DNA from 4 places in the Salinispora sp. CH2A1_6 genome. Region 2 is predicted to be linked to each of the others. Evidence: riboswitches for the same ligand, from Rfam matches in the RefSeq annotation. Region 2 holds a riboswitch; each other region holds the start of a gene.
What was found. A riboswitch is a leader RNA that binds a small molecule or an ion and turns the genes downstream of it on or off. The one in region 2 is predicted to bind cobalamin.

Region 1 (5,557 bases), on a different contig from region 2:
CGGCCAGACCGGCTCCGACCACGACGACGTCAGCTTCCACGGCTGCCTCCTATCGGTGCGGGCGGGCAGTGACCCGCTTCCGGGCCGCTCGCGGGAGCGGGGCGGCGCCGGGGGTTGCCCCACCGTGCCGCAGCCAACCGGGCGACGCCACCACTTCCGCGCCAGGTGAGCATGAGTATTGTCAATCCGCGCGGTCCGGGGAGGTCGTGCCGGCTGGCAGTGCGAGGGGCGGTGACCGGGGTGGGCCTCGCGGAACGCCTGGTCGTGCATCGAATGCTCACCGAGCGTAGCTCGACCCTCGTGGACGAGATGGTCGGCGCGGTCGTTGACCAGGTCCCGATCTACCGCGAACTCAGCGACACCCAACTGCGGGAGGTTACGGCCATCGCCCAGTGGGCCGTCACCCGGCTCACCGAGATGTGGGTGGATGGCACTCGGCTGACCGTCCGGGACATCGGCCGCTTTCGGGGCATCGGTGCCACCCGTGCCACCGACGGTCGACCACTGCTGGCGGTGCTGCGTGCCTATCGGGTCGCGGCGGCCATCATCACCGACGCTGTCGCCGAGCACGCCCCGCCCGGGCTGACCGTCGCCGACCTCGCCGCGCTGGTGCAGGCCCTCGTCGCCGCGCTCGACGAGCTGTCCGAGGCGCTGGCCAACGGCTACCAGCACAAGGCCGCCGAGTTGGTCACCGACCGGCGTCGACTGATCGACGAGTTCCTGCACGATCTGCTCGCCGGTCGCCAGACCTCAGCCGGGGCCCTCGCCGACCGTACCGAGCAGCTCAACGTCCGTGTTCCCGCCAGCTTCGGCCTCCTCCTCGCCGTCGGCGACCCGACGAGTCCGGAGACCCACCCGGCCCGCGTCGCCGCGCTCGTTGCGTCGCCAGCCGTCGGCGCGGACCACGGCCCGGTCGACTTGAGTACCGGTGCGCTGCTGAGCACGGTGCGGGCCGGCGCGGGCGTCTTGCTGCTCCCGGACGAGCACGATCAGTCCGCGGTCGCGGCGGCCGTGGCCGCCGGCGGTTGGCGGGCCTGCTTGATCAGTGGCGCTTCCCCGGCGACCCTGCCGCAGGACTACCGGGCTGCGGTAGCCGCGCTCGAGCATGCACCCGTGGCGGCGTTCGCCCGCCGGACCCTCCTCGACCGCGGCGACGCGCTCACCGTCGCGGTACTGCACGGCGCGCCCCCCGTTGACCGTGCCGCACTGCACGCCGCGGTCCTCGGGCCGGTGCTCACCCCCGCCAACGCCCACCTGCGCGAAGGGCTGCACGCGTACCTCACCCACGGGTCGGCGATCGAGGCCGCGGCCGCGATCGGACTGCACCCGCAGACCATGCGCCATCGGCTCCGCCGGCTCACCGAGCTCACCGGCCGCAGTCTGAACGACTCCTGGGACCGGCTCGTGCTCGCGGTGACGCATGCCTCACTCCCGCCCCCGGCGCGCTGAGCCGGCCGGCCCTGCGGACCTGGCCACACCCGCTGGCGGCGCACCCTCAGCTCGGCGTCAGGGGGTGTACAGCCGGCGCTCAGCCAAGGGTGGTGCACTGGAGGCCGGCGGCACCGGAGACGCAAGGAGGAGCGGCATGGGCTGGTTCAGTCGGAAGCGGTCGCGTACCTGGGGGTCTGACGGGGTGCCGACCAAGCTCGACCGGGAGGGTAACCGTGCGGACCTGGTGGCGCTGGAGCAGTTCGTCGCCAGCCGAACCGGAGTCGAGTTCTACCTGGAGCCGGAGACGACGGCGACGGACACGACGGTGGTGGCGATCGCGCACGACGGTGAGTGGATTCGCCGCCGTACCAGGTCGCCACGGGTTGCCGCGGAGCTTGCCCGCCGGCTGGCCCTGCCGTTGTACGAAGCGGCCAAGATGGGCTATCCGGAGCGGATGCGTGCCTGGAACCGGGCCCACCCGGAGCGGCGCCTTCGGTAGTCGCCGCGCCCGGGGCCATGGCTCCGGGACCGGTTGACCTCTGGTCGCACCTCGGTTGCGTTGACCGGGACGTAGCGGTGTGGCAGAGTTCGCGGCCGGACGGCAGTGAAGGAAGCCGGTGTGAATCCGGCGCGGTCCCGCCACTGTCACCGGGGAGCGATCCTCCTTGTGGAGCCACGACCGTGCGTCGCGCGGTTGGAAGGCCGGGGGTGAGCGTCGATCCGGGAGCCAGGATACTTCGGCCGTCGGCGCACCCCAGGGCGTGGATACCCGAGGAGGACCCGATGCACATAGCATCCCATTCATCGACAGATGTCGTATCAACCTGGCGGGTGGCGGTGTGCCCGCGATCGGTCCGCGGCCCGGCGCTGCCGCGATGGGGCCCCCTGCCGTGATGGGGCCCGCTGCCGTGATGGGGCCCGCTGTCGAGAGTGGCCCCACTGCCGTGATTGGTGCCGTCGCTCTTCGCCCCGCTGCCCGCGGTTGATCGCTGCCTGACGCGCGCCCAGTCGGCCGCCCGGTCGGGTGGCCCGAGGCGGCGCCCGTGAAGCCGAATCGTCTCCCATTCCGCTGATCGCCCGCACCTCCGCGCGGGCGTCACTCTCCGGAGTTTGCCGTGCGCATTCTGCTGCTCTCCACCGCCGACACCGACCTGCTCGCCGCGCGGGCGAGCGGGGCCGACTATCGCCTGGCCAACCCGACCCGGGTCGCCGTTGACGGCGTACCGGAACTGCTCGACGGCGTGGACCTGGCCGTCGTACGCCTGCTCGGCGGCCGGGCCGCGTGGCCGGACGGATTGGCCGCGGTCCTCGCCTCGGACGTGCCGACGGTGGTGCTGGGCGGGGAGAGCGTCCCCGACGCCGAGCTGACCGCCGCCTCCACCGTGCCCTCCGGTGTCACCACCCAAGCCCTGTCCTACCTGGTCGAGGGGGGCCCGGAGAACCTGGCGCAGCTGGCCCGGTTCCTCTCCGACACGGTGCTGCTCACCGGGGAGGGGTTCGCGCCCCCCGCACCGACCCCGGCGTACGGGACGCACGGGGAACGGTCGATCAGCCCAGACCGGCCGACCGTCGGCATCGTCTTCTACCGGGCGCACGCGCTCGCCGGCAACACGGCCTTCGTGGACACGCTCGCCGACGCCGTGGAGACCGCGGGGGGCAACGCGGTGCCGATCTTCTGCGGCTCGCTGCGCGGGCTGACCGCCGGCGCGGGCCCACTGGAACTCTTCGCCCGCTGCGACGCGCTGCTGGTCACCGTGCTCGCCGCCGGGGGCACCGTGGCCGCCGACGCGGCCGGCGGGGGCGACGAGGACGCCTGGGACGTGGGTGCGCTCGCCGCCCTCGACCTGCCGGTCATCCAGGCGCTCTGCCTCACCAGCACGCGGGAGCAGTGGGCCGACAGCGACGCCGGACTGTCCCCGTTGGACGCGGCGATGCAGGTGGCGATCCCCGAGTTCGACGGGCGGATCGTCTCCGTGCCGTTCTCGTTCAAACAGCTCGACGCCGACGGGCTGTCGGTCTATGCGCCAGAGCCGGAGCGCGCCGCCCGGGTGGCCGGAATCGCCGTCCGGCACGCCCGGCTGCGGCACCTGCCGAACGGCGACAAACGGGTGGCGGTGGTGCTCAGCTCGTATCCGACGAAGCACTCCCGGGTCGGCAACGCCGTTGGCCTGGACACCCCGGCCAGCGCGGTGCGGCTACTCGCCGCGCTCGCCGCCGCCGGCTACGACCTCGGCGCGGCGCCGGTCCCGGACGACGGGGACGCCCTCATCCACGCGCTCATCGCCGCCGGCGGCCACGACGTCGAGTGGCTCACCCCCGAGCAGCTCGCCGCCGCCAGCGCGCGGGTGCCGCGGGAGACGTACCGGCGGTGGTTCGACCAGGTGCCGGCGCAATTGCGCGCCGACCTGGTCAGGCACTGGGGGGAGCCGCCGGGCGAGCTGTACACCGACGGCGGCGACCTCGTCCTGGCCGGCCTGCAGTTCGGCAACGTGGTCCTGCTGATCCAGCCGCCCCGCGGCTTCGGGGAGAACCCGATCGCCATCTACCACGATCCGGACCTGCCCCCGAGTCACCACTACCTGGCCGCGTACCGGTGGCTCGCCGCCCCCGCCGCGACGGGCGGCTTCGGCGCGGATGCCGTGGTGCACCTGGGCAAGCACGGCACCCTGGAGTGGCTACCGGGCAAGGGCCTCGGACTGGCCGCCGACTGCGCCCCGGACGCGGTCCTCGGCGACCTGCCGCTGGTGTACCCGTTCATCGTCAACGACCCGGGAGAGGGGACGCAGGCCAAGCGCCGCGCACACGCGGTCGTCGTCGACCACCTGGTGCCGCCGATGGCCCGCGCCGAGACGTACGGGGACCTGGCGAAGCTGGAGCAGCTACTCGACGAGTACGCCACCGTGCAGGCGCTCGACCCGGCGAAGGTGCCCGTCGTCCGGGGACAGATCTGGGAGCTGGTGCGTACCGCGGAGCTGCACCACGACCTGCACCAGTCGGAGATGCCGGCCGCCGACGACTTCGACGACTTCGTGTTGCACCTCGACGGTTACCTCTGCGAGGTCAAGGACGTGCAGATCCGCGACGGCCTGCACGTGCTGGCCGAAGCACCCGTCGGCGAGGCGCGGGTCAACCTGGTGCTCGCCGTGCTGCGCGCCCCACAGGTGTGGGGCGGGACCCGGGCCCTGCCCGGCCTGCGGCAGGCTCTCGCCGCCAGCTACGGCCTGGACGAGTCCGCGTTGCTCGCCGCGCCCGGAGCCCGGGTGCGGGTGCCGGCCCCGTTGGCCGAGGCGGCCGACGGGCCCGCCAGCACCGCCGCCGACGCCGTCGATCTGATCGAGGGTGTGGCCCGGCGTCTCGCTCTGGGAATGGAGACGCTCGGCTGGCCCTCCGACCGGACGGAGGAGGTCGTCTCCGAGGTCACCGGTCGGGCGATTCCGGAGGCCGCCGCGGTGCTGCGCTTCGCCGCCACCGAACTGGTGCCGCGGCTGGAGCGCACCACCGACGAGCTGGCGCACACCCTCGCCGCCCTCAGTGGGCGGTTCGTGCCCCCGGGTCCGTCCGGCTCACCCACCCGGGGCCTGGTCAACGTGCTGCCCACCGGACGCAACTTCTACTCGGTCGACCCGAAGGCGATCCCGAGCCGCAACGCCTGGGACGTCGGCGTGGCCCTGGCCGACTCGCTGCTGAGCCGGCACCTCGCCGACACCGGGGCGTACCCGCGCTCGGTCGGGCTCACCGTGTGGGGCACCAGCGCCATGCGGACGCAGGGCGACGACATCGCCGAGGTGCTCGCGCTGCTCGGCTGTCGACCCACCTGGGACGACCGGTCCCGGCGGGTGACCGGGGTCGAGGTGGTGCCCCTGGCCGAGTTGGGTCGTCCCCGCATCGATGTGACCGTCCGTATCTCCGGCTTCTTCCGGGACGCCTTTCCGCACGTGGTGGTGCTCCTGGACGACGCGGTACGACAGGTGGCCGCGCTGGACGAGTCGGCCGCGGACAACCACCTCCGGGCACACGTGGCCGAGGACCTCGCCGGACACGGCGACGAGCGCCGGGCCACCGCCCGGATCTTCGGGTCGAAGCCGGGCGCCTACGGGGCCGGGCTGCTTCCGCTGATCGACGCCCG
Region 2 (5,557 bases):
CTGCAGTAGGGGGATGCATGGCCGTGGGTCGTAGCAACCCGATCAGTCTCCCAGGTTCCGGTGGGATTGATGTCCATCCGAACCTCAACCCGCCAGCCGTCGGGGTAATAGTCGCACGCCTGGATCGAATCCCCCGGAATCTCGTCGACCGGGTCGGCATTGAATTTACCGATGCCGATCAGGTTGGCGCCTTCCCAGTACTCCGTCCACACGTCAAGTGACTGGACGCTGGCGTCATCCTGATTTTGCTGGGCAGTGACTTCGGCTTGGGCAACGCCCGGGAAACCCAGGGCGACAGCGAAAGCCGCAATGGCCGCCAGCATCATACGACCCGGCGATCTGGTCACACTCACGTGAACTTCCCCCAATCGGGGGCGACTCCAGCCCACTCGACCCCCGTCGTAGTTAGTGTCGACATAGTTTCACACGATCAGCCCGCACCTCAAGGGGGGCGACATTCATCTCCGTTTTGGAACGCGCCCCGAAGCAGCGCCAGCCTTCCCTATGGCGACAACCAGCACCCAGCCGAGGCTAACGCAACCAGAATCTTCGCCACCTACAGCATAACTGGCGCGACACCGGCGGTGACACCATTATCCCTTTCATTGATTAATACGGGTAAAGGGTAACTTTTCGGGGCGCCCCTACGGTGTGCAGTTCCTCGCCGCCACTGACTTTGGGGGGACGGCCAGCCTTTCCCTGAGATTCGGACCGGCCACGCCCATCTTGTGGAACGGGTGGATGCCGCACCGAGGGTGCGCTCTCGATGGCCAAGCCCGCCGCTGCCCAGGTGCCGGCGATGCCGACGATGCGCGAGGGTGCGGCCTGCACCGCGATCGGCGACGTCATGCACCAGCCACCGGTCTCGCCGCGGACGAGCGCCGCGCCTGTCGGGCTGCGACGAAGGCCCCGGGGGGTGAGGTGGTCTACGGGGTCATCGACGCGGCTGGCCGACGGGGGTAGCCGCCGCGCGGACCAAAGAAGCCGACGCGACGAGAGTACATTTCGATAAACACACGTATGATTATCTCGGCCAACGCAGCTACCTCGTGGCGCACACCGCCGACGGACCAGCCGGGACGGTACCGAGCACGACCGCTGTGCTGCAGCGGGCCGTGGTGTCGAAGCGCGGAGCGGCCGGCGAGTTAGCGGCACCGGGGCGCGGACTCAGCAAGGGCAGCCCGCCAGCAGTCGACCTCGGCGAGCCAGGAGCGCGGCGGCGGCCGATCGGGGGTGCCCGGCGGGCCAGTGGAGGTAGGTCACTCCGCCGGCCCGCCGGGCAGCAACCGGATCAACAGTTGCGCAGCTCGGGAGACTGGTTGAGCAGCTGACCGCGGACGGAGACGAAGCGGCGGTAGGTTTCCGAGTCCACTGCGGAGTGTCGGAACGCCGCGACCCGGTGACAGTTCTGGAAGGCCAGCTTGACGCCGAAGTGACGCTCGAGGCTGGACCGGATGGCATCACTGGCCAGCGCGCGCAGGAGCTGACCCCGCTCCTCCTCGGTCGGCGGCGGGACGACGTTGTCGGCGAACTCGGCGTCGGAGGACGCCAACTCCGCCGCCACCCGGCTGACGGTCTGCCAGGCGTACGGCAGGGAGTCGCGGACGCAGGAGACGAAGGCGTCGTCGTCAACGGGGCCCGACTCGGCGGAGCGCAACAGGTCCGGTGGCACGGTGAGAGACATGATCCTCCTCAGCTGACAATGATCATGGTTTTCATTACCGTTACGTACTGAGCACACCACGCAACGTCCACCGCGTCAATGACGCCACCGGGTGTGGCGCGGTCGGAATCGGCCGATTCGCGCTTCGTGGCGTGCCCACCGCAGCCCGTTTGACAGCGCTGCTCACACCGACTCAGACTGTCGCGACAACTCCACCAACGCGTGTGTGCGGGGGAAGTCCGGTCACAATCCGGCGCTGGCCCGCAACGGTAGGCCGTCGGGATACGTCCCGACGGCGAGCCCGAATACCCGCCACGCTCGCGCACCTCTACCCACCCGTCGTGGCCCACGGGTCGGAGGCCCCGACCCGACGCTGACCAACAGCGGCCGGCCCGGGTTCTGACGACCGCAGGGCGGAAAGGCACTCCTGATGGTCGTGTCCCACCTCCGAAACACCGTCCGCACCCGCGTCGCCGGCCTGCTGGCCGCCGCCGTCGCCGGGATCGCCCTGGCCGCTGTCGAGCCCGCCCCCCAGGCCGCACGCGCCGACGCCTGTGCCGGCACCACGGGCGTCACCGTCGTGATCGACTTCACCGCGTTCGGTGGCGACGTCGAGGTCGCCTGCGCCCCCGGCGACCCGGACACCGGGCTGGCCGCCATCCAGGACGCCGGCTTCGCCGTCGAGGGCACCCTCCGATGGGGACCCGCCTTCGTCTGCCGGCTCGGCGGCCTGCCCACCCCGGATGTCGAGCCCTGCATCGACACCCCGCAGGCCAGCGGATACTGGTCGTACTGGCACGCGCCCCGGGGCGGTGACTGGGAATACAGCGACAAGGGCGTGCTCAACTACGACCCGGCCCCGGGCAGCGTCGAGGGCTGGTCCTACGGCGCCAGCGAGCCGCCGAGCATCCCCGCCCCCTGAGCCACCGCGCCCGGCGGTGTGACCAGTGGCGCATCCGGGCGCTCGTCTCGGCCCTGGCGTCGTCGCACGCACTGGCATCGTCGCGCGCCCGGGCGATACGGTGACGGGCGCCCGGTGCACACCGGGGCACAACTGCATAAGTCCCGCGCGGGGGAAAGCCGGTGCGACGCCGGCGCTGACCCGCAGCCGTGAGCGAGAGAACCCTTTCGCGAGCCGGAATGCCCCGCCCGGGACGAGCGGCTTCCACTGTCGAGGTCTACAGGGTGAAGTCCGGTCCGCCGAGGTCCGTCCACCCCGCTCACCGCAGCACGCGGAGCGGGGTCTTCGTTCCCCGGGGTGCTTGCCGGAGCTCACCGACTCCGCTACGAAAGGCACCCCCTCATGGCCCTGTCCCGACGCCTCGCCACCGGTCTCGGCGCGGCCGCGGCAACCACCCTCGCCGCGGTAGCCGCCGCCCCGCTGACCGTGGTGGCGGCTCCCGACCCGGACCACGCCGCCGCGGCGCGCGCAGCCGCGTCCTGGCTGGCCGACGAGTTCACCGACGGCGTCCTGCCCGGCCCGTTCGCCCCGGAGGACTGGGGGCTGACCATCGACGGCCTCCTCGCGCTCTCCGCCACCGGGGTGGATCCGTCGACCCGGCAGGCGGCGACCGCCCAGATCGCGGCGAACGTACGCACCTACAACAGCTACGACCACTGGGGCATTGAGGGCTTCACCGACGGCGGGGCGACCGCGAAGCTGCTCTACGCCGCCTCCGCCGCCAACGCCGACCCCACCGACTTCGGCGGCTACGACCTACGGACCGAGACCCTGTCGCTGCTCGCCGGAGCGGACACCGACCACCAGCGGGGACGGATCACCAGCCGGACCACCCCGCAGACCGGCGCAGACCCCAGCAACACCTTCGACCAGTCCTTCGCCGTGCTGGGCCTGACCCGCAGCGGCGGCGTCCCGCAGGACGCGGTGGACTTCCTCATCCGACAGCAGTGCGCGGCGGGCGGCTTCCGCCTCTACCCGGACATCGCCGGCGAGCCCTCGCCGTCCTGCGACGAAGAGCCCGACGCCACCCTTGATGTCGACTCGACCGCGATGGCCGTGCAGGCGCTGCTCAGCGCCGCCGAGGCCGGTGCCACCGGCGCGGGCGACGCGGCCGACGCGGGCGCGGACTGGCTGGTATCCCAGCAGCACGCCGACGGATCGTTCGACGACTCCGGACCGACCCCCGGGAAGAACTCCAACAGCACCGGCCTGGCCGGGCAGGCGCTCGCGGCGGCCGGCCGGGACCCGGCAGCCGCCGAGGCGGCGGTGGCGCTGGCCGCGCTCCAACTGACCGCGGCGAACGGCGGGGCGGCTGCCGCGGAGGCGGGTGCCATCGCCTACAACGCCGACGGGCTCGCCGACGCCGTCGCCGACGGCCTCGCCGACGCCGACCGGGACCGGTGGCGTCGGGCCACCGCCCAGGCGCTGCTCGGGCTCGCCCAGGTGCCGCTGGGTCGGATCGGCCTCGACCCACCGCCGACCGGGCAGCCCACCCCGACCGGCACCGCCTCGCCGACCGCGTCACCCACCGCCTCGCCGACCGCCACCGGATCGCCGACACCGACCGGCACCGCCAGCCCGACGCCGAGCGCCACCGGGACCGTCCCGTCGGAGTCACCCTCTGCCACGACCGCGCTGCCGACCAGCAGCGCTCCGGTGACGCCGACGCCGACCACCTCCAGTCTGGGTGGGCTGCCCACCACCGGTGCCGCGATCACCAGCTACGTGCTGCTCGCGGTGTTGCTGCTCGGTGGGGGCGTGGGGCTGCTCATTCTCGGCCGTCGGCGGGCGAATTGAGCCGCCGGACACTCCGCGGCGCGGTGGCCGTCGCCCTGGTCGCCGCCGGCTCGGTGATCGGACCGGGGAGCCCGGCGGCGGCCGCCGGGTCCGCCGGCTACTGCCCGGACGCCTCGGGGGTCACCGTCGTGGTCGACTTCAACGAACTCGGGGGCGGGACCGTGGTCCGCTGCGCCCCGGGCAGCCAGGCCACCGGGCTGGCCGCGCTGAAAAGTGCCGGCTTCCAGATCACCGGCACGCTGCGCTGGGGCGAGGGATTCATCTGCCGGATCGAGGGCAAACCGTCGGCGGACGCGGAGAAGTGTGTCGACACGCCGCCGGCCAGCGCCTACTGGTCGTACTGGCACGCCCCGAACGGGGGCAGCTGGACCTACAGCAACATGGGGGTGCTGAACCGTACGCCCCCGGCGGGAAGCTTCGAGGGCTGGTCGTTCTCCCTCAACCGCGACCCCAACGACGCCCCCCGCCCGGGGATCGCCCCGCGCCGCCCCGCACCGCTGCCGCCACCGCCCACCTCTGCACCGGCACCGCCGGCGAGCGACGTACCGGTGACACCGCCACCGGCGGGCGGGGATGGCGCGCCACCACCCGCCGACAACGGTCAACCGGGTGTCGGCAACCCGGACCAGCCCGGTGCGGCGGACGGCGACCAGCCCGGTGCCGCCGGCGGGCCGACCCAGACCGCTGGCCCGTCGACTTCGGCCACCGCCACGCCGACGGCCAGCGCGGCGGGCCTTCCGTCCCCGGAGACTGCCACCACCTCAGCCCAGCCAGGATCCGCCGACGAGCCCGTGCTGACCGACGCCGTCGCCTCCCGCGAGGAGGGGGGCGTGCCGCTGGGCACGCTGACCGGGGTACTGCTGCTGGCCATACTGACCGCCGGGGGCCTGGTCGCCGCCCGGCGACGGCGGGCCGCCGACCCAGATGACTGACGCCGCGGTGGACCGCTCCACGACCGCCGATCGGTGGTCGGCCCGCTGGTCCGCCTGGCGGCTGCCCCGCGGGCTGCACCCGGGCGCCTGGTGGCTGTGGGCGCTGGGGCTGGCCACCGCGGCCAGCCACACCACCAACCCGCTGGGGCTCACCCTGCTGGTCGCGGTCGCCGCGCTGGTGGTCGTGGCGCGACGCGGGCACGC
Region 3 (5,557 bases), on a different contig from region 2:
GCGGGAGAGGCCGGTGGGGGCCGCCTCGTTCCGCGTGGTGACGGTGAGCAGGGTGCCGGTGGGCAGGGTGCCGGTGGGCAGGATCGACGGTCGGGAGGACTACCACCGGTAGTCCTCAATATGAATAGTCATATCATTGAGTATGGTTCGGGGGAAGGGCCGGCGACCCGGTGCCGGCCCGCCGAACTCCGTCCTCACCCGGACCGGGAGGTGTGGCCATGGCGCTGCGGCACGCGGTGTTGGCGGTGTTGCTCGATGGGGAGTACAGCGGCTACCAGCTAGCCAAAATCTTCGATGTTTCCTGCTCCAACTTCTGGTACGCGGTACCCCAGCAGCTCTACGCCGAGTTGACCAAGCTGGAACGGGCGGGGCTGATCGCCGGTCGCCAGGTCATCCAGCATGACCGCCCCAACAAGCGGCTGTTCACGGTCACCCCTGCCGGCCTCGCCGAACTGGCCGCCTTCGCCGCCGTGCCGTCGAAGCCGTCGTCGATCCGGGAGGACCTGCTCGTCATGGTCCAGGCCGTGGACCGGCTCGACCCGGCACCGGTCATCGCCCAGCTCGAGGAGCGGGCGGTCATCGCCGCCGCCAAGGTGGAACTCTTCGACCGGACGCTCCGGCAGCTGCGCGGTGACCTGACCGAGGAGACGTTCCTGCGCGAGAGCGACCGGATCGGGTCGTACCTCACCTGCCTGCGGGGGCGTCGCTTCGAGCAGGAGAATCGCGAGTGGTGTGAGCGGGTGGCGGCCCTGCTCCGCGCGCGCGTGCCAGTGTCGCGCTGACCCGCCCGCGCCGGGGTGGCCCTCCACCCAGCCTCCAGCGCGAGCCAGCTGTGGCCGATCCGGTCAGCCCACGCCGGGCAGTATTCGACCAAGCCGGGGCGCCGGGGCGGCGCGGCGTGGAATGGTGAGAGCCATGAAGCGGGACCGGGATGAGGTGTTCGTCGAGTACACAAAGTCGATCTGCCCGGTCTGCAAGGTCGTCGTCGACGGGCAGGTCAACCTCCGCGACGACAAGGTCTATCTCCGTAAGCGCTGTCCGGAGCACGGCCAGTTCGAGGCGTTGGTGTACGGCGACGCGCGGATGTACCTCGACAGTGCCCGATTCAACAAGCCCGGCACGATCCCGCTGACCTTCCAGACCGAGGTGCGCGACGGCTGCCCGGCGGACTGCGGTCTGTGCCCGGAACACAAGCAGCACGCCTGCCTGGGCATTATCGAGGTCAACACCGGCTGCAACCTCGACTGCCCGATCTGCTTCGCCGACTCCGGTCACCAGCCCGATGGGTACGCCATCAGCCTCGCGCAGTGTGAGCGGATGCTCGACGTCTTCGTGGCGAGTGAGGGCGAGGCCGAGGTGGTGATGTTCTCCGGCGGAGAGCCCACCATCCATCGGCAGATCCTGGACTTCGTTGACGCCGCACAGGCCCGCCCGATTCGGGCGGTCAATCTGAACACCAACGGAATCCGGCTCGCCAGCGACCGGGCGTTCGTGGCAGCGCTCGGCGAGCGGAACCGTCCCGGTCGGGCGGTCAACATCTATCTGCAGTTCGACGGGTTCGACGAGCGAACACACCGGGAGATCCGCGGTCGGGACCTGCGCGAGATCAAGCAGCGAGCGTTGGACAACTGCGCCGAGGTCGGCCTGACCGTCACCCTGGTGGCCGCGGTCGAACGGGGGCTCAACGAGCACGAACTCGGTGCCATCATCAGCCACGGCCTCGCGCACCCGGCGGTGCGCAGCGTCTCGTTCCAGCCGGTCACCCACTCCGGCCGACACACGCCCTTCGACCCGCTGACCCGGCTGACCAACTCCGACATCATTCACCTCGTCGCGCGGCAGCGACCCGACTGGTTCCGGGCCGAGGACTTCTTCCCGGTGCCGTGCTGCTTTCCGACCTGCCGGTCGATCACCTATCTGCTCACCTCGGGCACGCCCGGCGCCGAGGACTTCGCGGTGGTGCCGATTCCCCGGCTGCTCGATGTTGCCGAACACCTCGACTACGTCGCCAACCGGGTGGTGCCAGACCCCGCTGTCCGAGAAGCGCTGGAGAAGCTCTGGTCGGCGTCGGCTTTCATGGGCACCGACACGACCAGCGCGCGCCTCGCCCAGACTGCCGCGGCGCTGGACTGCGCCGACGCCTGCGGCGTCAACCTACCCGAGGCGGTGGCGAATCTGACCGACCGGGCCTTCATGATCGTGATCCAGGACTTCCAGGACCCGTACACCCTCAACGTGCGGCAGCTGATGAAGTGTTGCGTCGAGGAGATCACTCCGGACGGCAGACTGATTCCGTTCTGCGCCTACAACTCGGTCGGCTACCGGGAACAGGTCCGCGAGCAGATGTCCGGGGTGCCGGTCGCCGACGTGGTGCCCAACGCACTCGCGCTGCGCTCAATGATCACCGATTCCCCGTACGGGTCCAAGGTCGCCCAGCGTTCCGACGGCATCGCCGGCGGGCGGCGGGTGGCACCGGACGCCACCAACGTCGGGCGGCGGATCCGGTGACGACGGGTGAGCCCGCGGCGTACCCGAAGGGTTGCTGCGCCGCGGTCTACGGTTCGGACCTGGTCGCCCTGCTCCTCGGCGAGGCGTACCATCCCGGTGGCTCGTCGCTGACCCGCCGACTCGCCGCCCGACTGGCGCTGACCAGCGGTGAACGTGTGCTCGACGTGGCGAGCGGACGGGGTGCCAGCGCGCTGCTGCTGGCGTCCGAGTACGGCTGCACGGTGACCGGTGTGGACCTCGCCGGTCCCAACGTCGCGGCGGCCACCCGGGGAGCCCGGTCCGTTGGGCTCGCCGACCAGGTGCGGTTCCGGCAGGGAGACGCCGAGCGGCTGGGGGTCGACTCACACTCGGTTGACGTGGTGGTCTGCGAATGCGCTTTCTGCACCTTCCCCGACAAGCCCACCGCAGCGGGGGAGCTGGCCCGGGTACTGGTCCCGGGTGGTCGACTGGGGTTGGCCGACGTCGTCGCCGTCCCCGACCGGTTGCCCCCCGAACTGAAAGGGTTGGGCGCGTGGATCGCCTGCGTTGCCGATGCGCGCCCGCTCGACGAGTACGTCGCCCTGCTGGCCGGCGCGGGGCTGACGACAACCCACACCGAACGGCGCGACCCCGCCGTCACCACGATGATCGACCAGATCGAGGCGCGCCTGACCGTGCTGCGGCTGACCGCTGCGGATCAGGCGGCGGCGCTCGGCCTGGACTTCGCCCGGGCCCCGGCGGTCCTGGCCGCGGCCCGGGCCGCGGTCGCCGACGGTGTGCTCGGCTACGCCCTCCTGACCGCCAGGAAACCGGGCTCTGGCCTGGGCTGAACGTCTCGGCTCGGGCCGGAGCAACGGCGTTCGGTTCGCGGCGACCGGCGGAGGCGGGTACCGATCGGCGTGAGCCGACAGCTTGCCGTCAGGGCGGGCGCCCGATAGCCTCTCGCCGTCAAGGTGCACGGGAAGCCGGTGAAAGACCGGCGCGGCCCTCGCCACTGTGACCGGGTAGTGATCTCTGACTATGCCACTGGGCCCCGCCAGGCCTGGGAAGGCTGGAGTGAACGTCGATCCGGAAGCCAGGAGACCGGCCTTGACACGGATCTCATCCACGAGGTGCTGGAAGGGAAGGTCATTCGATGCATATCGCCGAGGGGTATCTCCCTCCGGAACAGGCGGCGGCATGGTTCGTCGTGTCCGCGCCATTCGTCGTCCACGGGAGCCGGGCCCTGGTCCGGCAGGTCCGTGCAGATCCAGAATCGAAACTGCTGCTCGGGGCAGCCGGTGCCTTCACCTTCGCGCTGTCCGCATTGAAGATCCCGTCGGTGACCGGGTCGAGCTCCCACCCGACCGGCACCGGGCTGGGGGCGGTGCTGTTCCGACCGCCGGTGATGAGCGTGCTGGGCGGCATCGTGCTGTTGTTCCAGGCGCTGCTGCTGGCCCACGGCGGGCTGAGCACCCTGGGCGCGAACATCTTCTCGATGGCGATCGTCGGCCCGTGGGTAGCGTATGGGAGCTACACAGTGGTCCGTCGCGCTGGTGGCGGCCTGGGCCCGGCGGTGTTCGCCGCTGCGGCCCTGGGCAGCCTGGCAACGTACGGGGTCACCGTCGTCCAGTTGGCCCTGGCGTTCCCCGACCCGATGTCCGGCATCGTCGGTGCGTTGGCGAAGTTCGGCGGGATCTTCGCCGTGACCCAGATCCCACTGGCGATCAGCGAGGGACTGCTGACCGTGCTGGTGGTCCGCCTGCTGAGTCGGACCAGCGGGGATGACCTGCGTCGGCTCGGCCTGCTGCGCCCGGCGGCGGAGGTACGGGTATGAGGCGCTTCTCCTTGGTCAACCTGCTACTGCTGCTCGCGGTGCTGCTCCTGGCGGTGGTGCCGCTGGCGTTCGGCCTCGGGTCGGGGGAGGAACCCTTCTCCGGGGCGGACGCCCTTGCCGAGCAGGCCATTGTGGACGACCACCCCGACTACCAGCCATGGTTCTCACCGATCTACGAGCCGCCGTCGGCCGAGCTGGAGTCGGCGTTCTTCGCCCTCCAGGCCGCGCTCGGGGCCGGTCTGCTCGGCTACTGCTTCGGTGTTGCCCGGACCCGGCAGCGGCTGCGCGACGCTGCCGGCCGGCAGCGCGGCTAGCGTGTTCGCCCTCGACATCGCCGCGCACACCGGGCCCTGGCGAAATCGGCACCCCGCCGAGAAGGCGCTGCTCGCGCTCGGGCTGCTGATCTGCGCGGTGGCCCTGCCCGCCTGGCCCGGCGCGCTCCTGTCCGGTGGTGCGGCGGTGGTGCTGCTGGCCGCCGCACGGGTACCACTGGTCGTGGTGCTGCGGGCGGCCCGGGTGCCGCTGCTTTTCGTGGTCACGTCGACGGTTCCGTTACTGGTGTCGATGCCGGCTCCGGCCCGACTGGCCATCGACCCCGCCAGCCTGCCGGTGGCGGCGCAGACCGCGGGCCGTTCCGTGGCGGCGTTGACCTGTCTGTTGCTGTTCACCGCCACCACACCGTTGTCGGATGTCCTGCCACGACTGCACCGGCTGGGGATCCCTCCGGCGGTGACCGAGGTTGCCGCGCTGACGTACCGGATGCTCTTCCTGCTGGTGGAGAGCGTGCGTGCGGTCCGGCAGGCGCAGGCGGCCCGGCTTGGCTTCCGTACCTGGCGGACCGCCTACCGCTCCCTGGCCGGTCAGGCGGGGGCGGTGTTCGTCCGGGCGATGCACCGGGCGCGGCGGCTGGAGGAGGGACTGGCGGTGCGGGGCTACACCGGTTCACTCGCCGTGCAGGTGGCGGCCCGTCGGGTGTCGGTGCCGTTCGTCGCGGCGACCGCGATGCTGCTTGGCGCGATCGTTACTTTCAGTGCTGGATTGGTGTCCCCTTGGTGAACGCCCCACTGCTGGAGTTCGACGACGTCAGCTTCGCCTACCAGCCGCGTCGGCCGATCCTGGCCCGGGTCGACCTTCGGGTCGACCCGGGGCAGCGGTTGGCCGTGCTGGGCCCGAACGGTGGCGGCAAGACCACGCTGTTCCGGCTGGCGGCCGGCGCGCTGCGGCCCGCCGGGGGCCAGGTCGCTGTCGGCGGCA
Region 4 (5,557 bases), on a different contig from region 2:
TCATCCCAGCACCCGCCGGGCGCTGCGCAGGACCAGGACGAAGAACGGGCCGCCGAGCAGAGCGGTCACCACGCCGATCGGGATCTCCTCGGGGGCGGCGGCGGTACGGGCGACCACGTCGGTCAGCGCCAGGAACGCCCCGCCGAAGAGCATCGACAGCGGCAGGATCACCCGGTAGCTGGCGCCGGCGAGCAGTCGTACGGCGTGCGGCACGATGATTCCGACGAAGCCGATCAGCCCGGACGCGGAGACCGCGGCGGCCGTCCCGAGCGAGGCGGCGGCGATCAACAGGTAGCGGGACCGTTGCGGGTGCAGGCCCAGGCTGGTCGCCTCGTCGTCGCCGACCGAGAGAACGTCCAGCTCCCGCCGGTGCAGCAGGACCACCACGGCGGTCAGCAGGAAGTATGGCAGGACCAGCCACACATCGTGCCAGCCGGCGGTGGCGAGTCTCCCCAGCAGCCAGGCATAGACCTGTTGGATGCTGTCTGAGTTGCGTTGCAGCAGGTACGTCTGGCCGGCGGAGAGGAAGGCGGAGACCGCCACCCCGGCCAGGATCAGGGTCGCCGGTGATCGGCTTCGGCCACCGGCGGAGCCGAGCAGGTAGGTCAACGTGACCGCGCCGATCGCGCCGACGAACGCGGCCAGCGGGACGGTGACCGGCAGCCCGGTGAGCGCCCCGCCGACGCCGCCAGCGGTGATCACCACGGTGACCGCGAACCCGGCGCCGGCCGCGACCCCGAGCAGGTACGGGTCGGCCAGCGGGTTGCGGAAGACGCCCTGGTAGGCGCCGCCGGCCAGGGCGAGTAACCCGCCGACGAGCAGGCCGAGTACGGCCCGGGGCAGGCGCAGCTCGGTGACGATGGCGATCTCCCGCTCGGTGAGCCCACTGTCGAGGCCGACCCCGGGGAGAAGGTTCAGCAGCTCGACCGCGACGCTGCCGGGCGGCAGGCTGACCGGGCCCAGGGAGACGCCCGCCACCAGGGCGGCCAGGACCGCGGCCAGCCCGGCGACGAGCCAGCCGGGCCGCAGCCCGGCTGGCTGAGCCACGTCCGGCCGCCCCTCCGGCTGGCCGGAGGGGCGCTGGGTTACCACCTGCCGCATGAGAAGGCCTTACTACCGCCGCCGGTCCAGCGTCACGCGGGGACCTTGGCGGTCGCCTCGATGATGGTGCGGAGCAGGTCAACGACGCGCGGGCCCCACCGGGAGGCGATGTCGTCGTCGAGCGCGACGACGTGGTTCTCCTGCACGGCGGTGATCGTCGCCCAGCCGGGTCGGGCCTGGACCGACGCGACGCTCTGCTGGCAGCACTTGGTGTCGGCGAGGAAGACGAAGTCCGGGTTGGCCTTGACGATGACCTCCTCGGAGAGCTGCGGGTAACCGCCGCTCGCGCCGTCCGCGTCGGCCGGGTCGGCGATGTTCTCGAGCCCGGCGAGCGCGTAGAGCGAGCCGATGAAGGTCTTGCTGGTGGCGGTGTACAGCTCGGGGCTGAGCTCGTGGAAGTAGGTCAGCTTCTCCGCCCGCTGGGGCAGGTCGGCGACCAACTCCGCGATGTCGTCCCGCATCTGGCTGACCACGTCGGCGGCCTCGGCGGGGTGCCCGGTCAGCGCGCCCACCTCGGTGAGCTGCCGATAGGTGTCGTCCAGCGTGACCGCCGCCGGGGTGAGGAAGACCGGGATCCTCAGCGTGGTGAGCTGGTCCACGATCTTGTTCTGGTCGTTGGCGAGCAGCACCAGGTCGGGGTTGTGGGCGGCGATCGCCTCGGCGTTCGGCTGGAAGCCGGAGAGATCGGTCTGCGGCGCCTCCGCCGGATGGTTGGAGTTGTCGTCGACCGCGACGACCTGCGGCCCCGCCCCGATCGCGAAGAGCATCTCGGTGGCGGTCGGCGACAGCGAGACGATCTTCTCCGGCTGCTCGTCCAGCGTCAGCGAGCCGACGGTCACCGGGAAGGTCGCGGCGCTGGACGCGCCGTCGTCGGCTGCGGGGGAGTCGGTGGTGTTCTCGGCGCAGCCGCCGAGTGCGAGCGCGGCCACCGCGAGGGCCGCGGTGAAGAACCGGGGGGTACGTCTGGACATCGGGCCTCCTGTCGGTCGAGGAGTTGGTGCTTCGCCGACAGGGACCGAGGTGCCCGTCCACGAGGCGCCCTTCCTCGAGAGCGCGTATCGCGACCGACCGCAGGCGACCTGACTCGTCCCCGGGACACGCCCGGGGCATCACAGTTGCGGGACAGTGCCGGTTTCGCACCGGCTTCGCTGCGGGATGGTCGGTAGCACCGTAGCGCACGGTCGGGCCGGAGCCCGGCGTTGGCCGCAGACGTGTGACGAGGTGGGGTGGGGGCCCCGGGACAGGGCCCCCACCTGGACTCAGGAAACGGTGATGGTGACGTTGTCGACGGCTGCCTCGACGAGGCTCCCGCCGGCGGCGTCCGCCGCCGCCACCTGGATCTGGACCGACTGGCCGGCGTACGGCGTCAGGTCGAGGTTGGCCACCGACCAGGAGGCGCTGCGGTTGGTCGCCGCCCCCGCCTGGTTGAGCAGGGTGGTGGTGCCGCCGCTGTGCACGACGCTGACCCGGAAGTAGTCGGCCGAGGAGGCGTTCGAGTAGTGCGCCAGGTACCAGGCCAACGAGAGGGTCAGCGTGCCGCTCGACGGCAGGGCCACCGCCGGGGAGCGGGCGCTGGTCACGCCGCCGTCGATGTCGTGGGTGCCCGCCGAGGAGCCGGCGAGCCGGCCGGTGACCAGGTCGTTGCCGCCCGCGTACGGGGTGAGCTGCTTGGCGCCGGAGTAGCTGGTCGCCTGGGCGGCACCCCGCTCCCACTCACCGGTGGTGGCGGTGTCGGTGCCGTTAGGGTTGATCGTCCAGCCGGTCGCGGTCTCGAAGGTGTCCGCCCAGACCGTCTCCCCGCCGCCACCGCCGCAGTACTGGTCCTCCTTGCCGATCGCCCGGTACGGGCAGTCGGCGTACTCGGAGAGGAGCAGCACCGCTTCGCGGTTGCGGGCGGTCTCCGCCGGGATGACCTCATCGGGTGGGTAGAAGCCGCCGCCCGCGGCGGAGCCGGGGTACAGCTCGAAGGTGTACGCCCAGATCCCGTGCGCCCCCCACATCCAGTCGATGCTGCTGCCATCGGTGATGTAGAGGTCGCTGGACTGCTGCGGGGTGTAGCCGTTGGTGGCCGCCATCTCCCCGCCGATGGTGGCGAAGGTGTTGTACTGGTCGGCCGTCATTCCCGGGGCGGTGTTGCTGTACGTGTAGCCGAATGGCCAGAGCACCAGTTCGGAGTAGGTGTGAAAGTCGATGTTGGCCTTGATCTGCTGGACTCCGCCCACGACCCGGCTGTCCACGAAGTCGCGCACCGCATCAGTCTCCGGGGCGGAGAAGGGCGACGGGCCCCGGTAGGTGTTCGACGAGGGGGAGCCGGAGGAGCCGCCGCAGCAGCCCCAGAGGTAGTCCCAGTTGCGGTTCAGGTCGGTGCCGACCCAGGACGAGCCGCTGTTCGGCTGCCGGTTCTTGCGCCACGACCGGTACGAGCCGGTGGCGATGTCGTACTCGCTGCCGTCCGGGTTCACGGTCGGGACGATCCACAGCTCCCGGCTGTTGACCACATTGGTGACCCGGGAGTTACTGCCGTAGTTGTCGGTGAAGAGGTTGAGCAGGTAGATCGCCATCTCCACGGTGAGGTGCTCCCGGGCGTGCTGCTGGGAGTTGAAGAGAATCTCCGGTTCGTCCTCGTCGGTCCCGACGTTGTCGGAGATCTTCACCGCCATCAGGTCCCGGCCCTCGTACGAGGTGCCGATGCTGATCTTCCGCGCGATGCTGGGGTGGTCCGCCACCACCTGGTTCACCACCGCCGTCAGCTCGGCGTAGTTGTGGTAGTCGGAGTCGGCGGGCGGAAAGTCGAAGGTGCCGACTTCCCCGTGGTCGTGATCGTGGTCGGTGAGCGTTACCGGAACCTCCTCCAGCTCGAAGCCCAGCCGCGTGATCGCGGCGGCCTCGGCGGCGGTGGCGGAGACGTGCAGGACGCCGTGCTCGGAGTAGTCGATCGCGGCGCCGGTGCTGGCCACCGCGCTGCGGTCGGTCAGGGTACGCGGGCCGAGCACCCGGTACTGGACGGCGGCCGACTCACCGGTGGGGTCTGGCGTGGTGTTCGCGGAGACCGGTGCTGCGGCAAAGGTGAGCAGGCCGAACCCCGCGGCGACGACGAGCGCGAGGCGGCGGCGAAGGGTGGGGGTGCGGAAGGCCATAGACAACCTCCTGATGAGCGCGGGAAAGCTTTCCCGCCTGGTACCGCACACTCCACCACTCAGCGCATGGTCATATCAATATTCTTACATCTATAAATTAGGCAATGATCCCGCCGGTACCGCGTTCTTGCTGCCTGGAGGCCCCGCCGCCGAAGCCGGGACATCCCGGCCCGACGGGCCCGCCACGTCGATCCCGGCGACGGCCCGAGTTTCCCGGCCAGAGATCAGGACTTCGGCGCGTCGCCGCCCGGCTCCGTCGCATCCGTCCCCGCGTCGTCCTCGCCGGCCAGCGCGGAACGCAGCCGCTCCTTCTCCGCGCGCCGCCGCTCGGTGGCGGCGGCCATCTCCTCGGCCATCTCCTCCCGCCACGGCCGCAGCAGGAAGAAGGAGAGCGCCGCCGAGAAGATCAACGCCACCATCAGCTTGATGAAGAGATTCAACTCCACGAACCACAGGGCCGCCAGCACGACGACAAACAGTCCGATCCGGCCCAGCGTGTACTTGACCGCCGCGCTCATCTCCGTACTCCGTTCTCCGCCGTCAGCGGGCGGCCTCAGCCCGTCCTCCGGGCGAGCCACCGCACGCCGTGGAACCACACCACCGCGTACCCCACGGTGAAGGTCGCCGCACCCAACCCGCCGGAGAACACCGGCGGCAGGTCAACGGTGAAACCGGCCACCACCAGACCGAGGGTCAGCCCCACGGCCCCGGCCGCCAGGCCCGCCACCACCCGGGCGGCACCGAACCCCCAGGCACGGAAGTCATCCCAGTAGAGCCAGGCCGGCAGGATCACCGCCAACCACCCGTTGGCCTGGCCGAAATCCCCCGAACCGAGCGAGGTGACGCCCCAGTCCAGTGCCACCAGCGCGAGCACCCCGATAACCCAGCCGGCCAGGCTCACCCCGAGCAGGTCCCCCAGGGTCAACACGCGCCCCTCGGAATCTCGCCGGGGAATTCTGTTGCGCTGCTCGGTCATAGCCCTACGAGGGTACGCGAACCGCCAACCAGCACGATCAGGCCCACACCTGCTGCGGCTGGGCGCGACGCTCGGCGAGCGAGGGCGCGGCGTCGTACTCGCGCACGACGTCGTACCGGGTGTTGCGCTCGACCGGGCGGAACCCGGCATCCCAGATCAGGTCCAGCAGGTCAGCCCGGTTCATGGTGCTCGGCGTGCCGTAGGAGTCGGCATCATGGGTGATCTTGTATTCCACCACCGAGCCGTCCAGGTCATCCACGCCGAAGTTCAGCGACAGCTGGGCAACCGAGAGCCCGTGCATCACCCAGAAACACTTCACGTGCGGGACGTTGTCGAAGAGCAG

Region 1: another riboswitch for cobalamin. It lies ahead of cobN (cobaltochelatase subunit CobN); the one in region 2 lies ahead of AC1UKG_RS17065 (hypothetical protein).
Region 3: another riboswitch for cobalamin. It lies ahead of AC1UKG_RS06915 (energy-coupling factor ABC transporter permease); the one in region 2 lies ahead of AC1UKG_RS17065 (hypothetical protein).
Region 4: another riboswitch for cobalamin. It lies ahead of AC1UKG_RS21155 (ABC transporter substrate-binding protein); the one in region 2 lies ahead of AC1UKG_RS17065 (hypothetical protein).

Annotation. Positions count from the first base shown of each region.
Region 1 covers NZ_JBXEDG010000003.1:518,656-524,212, forward strand. Annotated here, with positions in the region: gene AC1UKG_RS07235 (FAD-binding dehydrogenase) at 1-40, opposite strand, end outside; gene AC1UKG_RS07240 (PucR family transcriptional regulator) at 241-1,449, shown strand; gene AC1UKG_RS07245 (hypothetical protein) at 1,586-1,930, shown strand; cobalamin riboswitch at 2,039-2,169, shown strand; gene cobN (cobaltochelatase subunit CobN) at 2,547-5,557, shown strand, end outside.
Region 2 covers NZ_JBXEDG010000012.1:324,779-330,335, forward strand. Annotated here, with positions in the region: gene AC1UKG_RS17055 (hypothetical protein) at 1-353, opposite strand, end outside; gene AC1UKG_RS17060 (SCO5389 family protein) at 1,292-1,684, opposite strand; cobalamin riboswitch at 1,870-1,994, shown strand; gene AC1UKG_RS17065 (hypothetical protein) at 2,094-2,585, shown strand; cobalamin riboswitch at 2,737-2,809, shown strand; gene AC1UKG_RS17070 (prenyltransferase/squalene oxidase repeat-containing protein) at 2,967-4,421, shown strand; gene AC1UKG_RS17075 (hypothetical protein) at 4,418-5,353, shown strand; gene AC1UKG_RS17080 (CbiQ family ECF transporter T component) at 5,346-5,557, shown strand, end outside.
Region 3 covers NZ_JBXEDG010000003.1:451,438-456,994, forward strand. Annotated here, with positions in the region: gene AC1UKG_RS06900 (PadR family transcriptional regulator) at 219-782, shown strand; gene AC1UKG_RS06905 (radical SAM protein) at 916-2,508, shown strand; gene AC1UKG_RS06910 (methyltransferase domain-containing protein) at 2,505-3,317, shown strand; cobalamin riboswitch at 3,422-3,593, shown strand; gene AC1UKG_RS06915 (energy-coupling factor ABC transporter permease) at 3,623-4,303, shown strand; gene AC1UKG_RS06920 (energy-coupling factor ABC transporter substrate-binding protein) at 4,300-4,617, shown strand; gene cbiQ (cobalt ECF transporter T component CbiQ) at 4,619-5,359, shown strand; gene AC1UKG_RS06930 (energy-coupling factor ABC transporter ATP-binding protein) at 5,356-5,557, shown strand, end outside.
Region 4 covers NZ_JBXEDG010000016.1:53,671-59,227, reverse strand. Annotated here, with positions in the region: gene AC1UKG_RS21160 (iron ABC transporter permease) at 1-1,101, opposite strand; gene AC1UKG_RS21165 (ABC transporter ATP-binding protein) at 1-4, opposite strand, end outside; gene AC1UKG_RS21155 (ABC transporter substrate-binding protein) at 1,134-2,072, opposite strand; cobalamin riboswitch at 2,154-2,277, opposite strand; gene AC1UKG_RS21150 (M14 family metallopeptidase) at 2,361-4,238, opposite strand; gene AC1UKG_RS21145 (DUF4229 domain-containing protein) at 4,463-4,756, opposite strand; gene AC1UKG_RS21140 (hypothetical protein) at 4,792-5,214, opposite strand; gene mqnE (aminofutalosine synthase MqnE) at 5,252-5,557, opposite strand, start outside.